Regions from separate parts of the Ruminococcus sp. OA3 genome, predicted to be linked through region 1. Evidence: riboswitches for the same ligand, from Rfam matches in the RefSeq annotation. Region 1 holds a riboswitch; the other holds the start of a gene.
The links. Region 1 has a riboswitch for cobalamin ahead of MCG98_RS07100 (LysR family transcriptional regulator). Riboswitches for the same ligand answer to the same signal wherever they lie in the genome.
Positions count from the first base shown of each region.

Region 2: linked by a shared signal. The riboswitch ahead of MCG98_RS05075 (InlB B-repeat-containing protein) and the one ahead of MCG98_RS07100 (LysR family transcriptional regulator) in region 1 are both predicted to bind cobalamin.

Region 1 is NZ_JAKNTO010000001.1:1,564,949-1,568,129, forward strand. It holds gene MCG98_RS07095 (heavy metal translocating P-type ATPase) at 1-1,218, opposite strand, end outside; cobalamin riboswitch at 1,476-1,659, shown strand; gene MCG98_RS07100 (LysR family transcriptional regulator) at 1,959-2,873, shown strand; gene nikB (nickel ABC transporter permease) at 2,913-3,181, shown strand, end outside.
Region 2 is NZ_JAKNTO010000001.1:1,104,317-1,107,497, reverse strand. It holds gene MCG98_RS05075 (InlB B-repeat-containing protein) at 1-1,564, opposite strand, end outside; cobalamin riboswitch at 1,658-1,857, opposite strand; gene MCG98_RS05070 (Ig-like domain-containing protein) at 1,965-3,181, opposite strand, start outside.

The DNA of each region.
Region 1 (3,181 bases):
AAGCGGAATTCGGTCTCCGGGCCGTACAAGCAGAATATCGCCGATCCTTGCTTCCTCAGAAGGAATGATCTGCACATCCTCATTGGAAACCAGATTAACGGTTTCAGGGCGGAGATCCACGGCATCCATAATCTGTGAACGGCTTTTTGCAACTGCCTTTTCTTCGAAGAATTCTCCTACACGGTAGAAGAGCATAACGCCAACTGCTTCGGGGTATTCACGGATGACAAAAGCCCCCAGTGTTGCGATACTCATTAAAAAGTTTTCATCAAATACCTGCCCCCGGGTAATATTTCTTAACGCTGTCCAGATGACCTTCCAGCCGAGGACAACATAAGCGACAACATAGACGGGGAGTGTGACTGCAGTTCCGAACCCCATGTGTTCCAGAATCTCACCGGCGATGAAAAGAACCGCTCCAATGATAATCTCTGTCAGGGCGCGAGTGCTCTCTGACATTCCCTTTTTTGCAGCAACCGCTTCGTGGCTGCGCACAGAGGTTTCTTTCTCGACAATTTCAATGCCATCTTCAATTGAATTGCAGATTTTCTTAATCTCAGGAATCAGACGCTGCGGCGATTTTGCTGTAAGTTTCAGCTGTTTAGTAGCAAAAGTAATGGTAGCGTTCTCCACATCGGCAATCTGATTGATTCTCTGCTCCATCTTGGCAGCGCAGTTGGCGCATCCTAGATTCTGTAAGATATATGTTTTTGTTTTGCTGCTGCCTGCAGAAGAAGTATCTTTCGGTATAACCCGCACTTCTGATTCAATAGAAGAGCAGATACTCTGGATCTGAGGGACCAATGCAGCCTGACTGTCTGCGGAAATGCGCAGCTGTTTTGTGGCAAAAGTAATGCTGGCTGCAAATACTCCGGGAAGCTCCTGGATTTTCTGCTCCATCTTAGCTGCACAGTTGGCACAGCCGAGATTTTCTAAAATATATACCCTTTTTTCGTGACCGTCATCCGGCAGTTCTACAGTATTGCTGCTGTGAGGGGTGTGCTCATGATGGTCATGCCCGCAGCCGCAGGCCTCATGATGGTGCTCCTGATGGTCATGGTGCTCATGCCCGCAGCCGCAGGCCTCATGTTGGTGCTCATGATGGTCATGGTGCTCATGCCCGCAGCCGCAGGCCTCATGTTGGTGCTCATGATGATCATGTCCGCAGCCGCAGGTTTCTTTGTGCTGATGTTCAGGCAAATCTTCCATACGTTTCATAACTTATCCTCTCCATTTCTATAAATAATCAAATGATAAAACATATGAATAACTGTTCATATGTTGATTATAAGTCGAATCCTTTGGAAAGTCAATATCATTTGTGAAAGTCTTTAAAAAAATTCTGCCGGATAGTCAAAAGGATCTGTATCTATCCTGAAAATCAACGGAATCCAGCGAGGGTGATAACAAAATGGAATGGGAAAAACAAAAAAAAAGAGAGAAAAATACAAAAAAGTGTGTTATAGTAATTTTGGTTTAAATAGAGTCATAAAAGTTCCTGTTTTAGGATTAATAGGGAAATTGGTGAAAATCCAATGCGATCCCGTCACTGTGAAAAAAGGGTCGACTTCATTACCACTGGATGATTATATAATATCCGGGAAGGGAAGTAGACAATGCTTTTAAGCCAGGAGACCTGCTTTTATGTGAAATGCAATACCTACGGTGTATAGGTGTGAGCGAAGCGAATGTAAATTGATTACGTCCTTATGCGCACTTATTGTGCGCATTTTTTTATTATATGGGATACTTTGTTCTACATATAACAAAGCGCTTTGCGGGAACATACTGCGGCGGAAAATTTTTTTCCGTTTCTTAACCCCTGAGGGGGGATCGCACTGCAGACACCGGGAGAAAGGTATATAATAACCTTCCTCCCTTAATTATTTTGTTTTTATCCTGAAGACAGTGTCAGTAAATTTAACATTGGTTAAAGAGTGTAAATAACAGGGGGATATATGGATATCAAGCAGTTGCAGTATTTTGTGACAAGTGTTGATCTGGGAAGTTTTCATGCAGCAGCCGAGGCACTGATCACCACACAACCGAATGTCAGCAAGGTTATGAAAGCACTGGAAGAGGAAATGGGGATGACACTGCTCGCCCGTAACAGAAGCGGGGTTACCCTGACGAAAGAAGGAGAGCAGGTCTACAGGTATGCTCTGAGCACGCTGAAGAATTTTGAAATGCTTAATGCTCTTAAAGGAGAAAAAGAAGAAAGTCTGATTGTATGCTGCACTCCAAGCAATAATCTGTCAACACTTCTTGCGGAATTTTACGGGCTGAAATCATATAGAAAACCACATCTGGATCTTCGGGAAGGTGATTTTGAGGATATAGTGGCATGGGTGCACAGGAGAAGTACAGAGCTGGGCTTTACTTATATATCCAGAAGAAACCAGCTGGTATTTGAGGGCAGGCTTAAAACAAAAGGACTGGGGTTTCATGAACTGGCGAGAACTTCTATTTATTTGTTCTGCAGCGAAAAAAATCCCCTGTTTGACAGACGCTATGTTTCAGAAAAGGATTTAGAGGCTGTAAAGCTGATTCAGAGAAGAGAAGAAATCCATTCCCTGTCCAACCATTTAGGAGTGTTGAACGGAGATGGTTTGAGCAGATCCGGCAGACAGGAGATTGCCTATACGAACAGTGATCATTTCCTTATACAGATGTTGAAAAATACTGATTACTGTTCGGTCGACAGCAGTTTTCTGAAAGATAAGTATAAAGAGTATCATATCAAGGCGATTCCTGTCAGAGGGAGTGAAAACAGTGTTTCGTTTGGATATATCAAACGAATCAAAGATTCTCTGACGGAGATAGCAGACGAATTTATCAGATATCTGGAAGAACAGATCAGAGAGGAGAGATAACATGATGACAAAAGACAACCTGCGGGAGGATAAGAGACTGTGAATAAGAAACAACTGGGAAGAAGATTGCTACAGATTTTAGTTGTGCTGTTTGGCATCAGTTTTTTTACGTTTGGACTGACGTATCTTTCCCCAGGAGATCCGGCCGAAATTATGCTGACGGAGTGTGGAAATGTGCCGACTCCGGAACTTCTTGAACAGACACGGGCAGAACTGGGACTGGATAAACCATTTCTTATTCAGTATGGAAACTGGCTGAAGGGAGTTTTGACCGGCGATATGGGTACTTCCTATTCGATGAAAGTCCC
Region 2 (3,181 bases), 460 kb from region 1:
CCAGCTCCAGGGTAAAATCAATCTGTCCGAACATGGCATACAGTGTCACATCCTGTTCCGGCATGGAAAGTATTTCCCCCGGACGATATGTCGTTCCCGTTCCGTCCGCCTTCGTGTTCCACGCCACAAACGCCTCATCACCCGTAGACTGCACAACCGGCAGCATAACTTCCGCGTACGGTGCATAAGACTCTGTGCTGGAAGCGGCAGATCCGTTGCCGTCATACGTGAGGGAATACGTATCTGCTGTCATACCCGTATAACTGCCGTCCGTCATATCGGTCATGTCATACAGCGTATTCTCCCCGTTGAGAAAACGGTCGTAGGAAATCAGGGCATAGAGAGCCTGATCAGTCGCCATTCCATTAACCGAATCACCGCTTCCGCCTCCGCCGTCGTCACCTGCCGTGACATGTTTGAAGCCTCCCACCGCCTCGCTGGATCCGCTGTTTTTCTCCCAGTGCATCAGCACTGCGTCAATCATGTTATTGCAGCTTGTGCCGTCCCATACGGCGCCTTTTGGGAGAAACCCGCATTCTTTTCCTATATTGGAGAGTACAACACGTTCGGAAAGCGGATCGATGCCAAGCTCCGTCAGGGCTACGATTACCTGGGCCGTTGACTCCGTATTAACGTCACTTCCCCAGCCCTTGAAGCCTCCATTGTCCAGCTGCATCTGATGCAGCGTATAGATGCCGCGTTCCACCGCCTTCACAAACTCAGAATACGGCGTCGTTGCGCCCGACTCTTTGTATTTCAGTTCATCCAGATAATAGGGCGCCATTGCCTGAAGCGCCATCCCTGTGATATCGGCATCAGCGCCCTTCTCAGCAGCATTGGCGTCATTCAATGCCCAGCCACCGATCGTCTTGTCCGAACTCAGGATCTCATGGCGCACAATATAATCCAGCATACGGCCTTCGGTGTTGATATCACCCTCCTGATAATCAGAAGGTGTCTCATAGAGCTGATACCCGCCGGTATTCAGGGAGATCAGGCTGAATACCGGACCGTTGATCCCCTGCCAGTATGTGTCGTTATATGATTTTGACAGCTTATCCAGGAAATCATATCCTCCCACATCTTCCGGTGATTTTCCGAGCGCACTCAGCGCAAGTATCACTCTGCACCATTCCGTGATCTTGTATGCATCAAGTACACCGTTTTTGCTCTGTACCGTTTCCACCATACGCTGATAATAGCCTTCGAAATAATCATCCGGTATATAGTTCAGATAATCCATTCCGGTATACATCCCGCGCAGCAGGCTCATCACCGTCCACTCACCTTTATCTGTCCCAAATCCGGGTTCCCTAACCGTCTCCAGTTCATACCGCGCGGCAGCGTTGATATAAAAGCGTATGCCCGGCTTTTCATCCTCCCAGAATCTCAGCTGCTGGAAATTGTCATCTGTATCTGCATTTGCATTCCATGCAACCGCACCTGCTTCCATCAGGCATGCTGACATCGTCAGTACCAGAATCAGCACGACCGCGGTAAGCCTGTGTACACAATGCCGCACACATCCCCTTCTCCTTAAACCATCCCGTTTCTTCCTCTCCATAATCCGTCTCCTCCCTGCCGTATGTTACTTCTGATACTCCTGTTTCTCTGTTTTTTGGCAACAAAAAAAGCATATTTTCTTCACCCGAAAATATTACTTCGTTCGATCTATGGCAGTTCTCCTGACTTCGCTTCATCCTTGGGAATGCCTTCCCGGGCTCCGGGCCCAGTGGTATATCATTCCTTCGTCCACGTTACAGTAGTGGTGACTGTTCCGGATTCACACCGGATTCTCTTTTAACGGATTTATGCTTTCCTCCCTGCAAAAATCCGACCATAAATACTCATCTTATGAAATTGGTTACAGTATAGCACATCCACTTTTTCAAGTAAACTGCAAATCCTGCACTATTTTGCCAAAACGGCGGGGTATTCCAAAATGGAATCCCCCGCCGTGATCATTAGTTGATACTTCCTTTTGTTTCAGTTGAGTTGGCACCCAAAATCTTGTTGCCGTTTACGGTACGGTAAGCACGCACCACATACGTATAGGTAATCCCTTTCTTCAGGCCTTTTTCCGTATAAGCTGCCACATTTCCATTCCCGAGTTGTGTGACGAACTGATATTTTCCTGTATCAGGATTCCTGCGGTAGATCTGATAGCCACTGGCTCCGTTCACTTTGCCCCAGCTGATCTTCATGCTGGTGGAAGAAGCTTTCCTGACCGTCACATTTTTCACCTGCGCCGGTACAGGTTTCCCGCTCAGTATATCGCTGTTCGCACCAATGTATTTCGTGTTCTTCACGGTGCGATACGCACGTACCACATAGTCATATGTATTTCCGCATATCAGATTGTAATGCATATAGGACGTTGTATTTCCATCTGCAATCTGTGTGACGTATTTCCATGGACCGTTTTTGGATGTCCTGTGATAGATCTGGTATCCGCTGGCTCCGCTTACTTTTTCCCAGGTAAGTTTCAATGTCTGAGATCCCCAGGACTGAACTTTGGAAGTCACTGTTTTCTCCGGCATCGCTTTTCCGCTGATTCCAGATTTCACATAATCTCCAAGCTGTTTCTCACCTCCAAGCGTATACACGGCACGCACAGTGTAGGTATAAACCGTTCCCGTAGTCAGCCCGGTATCTCTGTATGCCGTTGTTTCGCGTCCGCTCACAGCTGCGATCTCTTTGTAACTTCCTCCTGCTGTCTTTCGGTATACCTGATACCCTTCTGCACCGTTTACGGATTTCCAGGTAACATTCACCGTATTATAATTTACTGACTTTACAGAACTTAATGTTACCGGACTTCTCATCACTTCCTGCAGTTCATACAACTTATCCTCTGCATCAAACAGCTTCTGATCATTCTCTACATATGCTTTCTGCATTCTGGTCAGTTTGTTGTAGGCCGTACGGGCTGTTTTAACTGCATCCTCACTGTCAAGCGTCACCCCTCCGATCTGATCGATCAGTCCTATGACCTCAATTCCTGCCACCTCATCCCCGGAGAGGGTCACAGTAATTTCACAGGTCGCAAAGGCGTTTCCTGCCGTTCCATAGATGCTTGCGCTTCCAACGCCCACTGCCTTTACGATACCATTTTTGACTGTCAGCACGTCCGTATTGCTTGACGCCCAGCTGAACTTGCTTATATTGCCGTCCGCAGGCG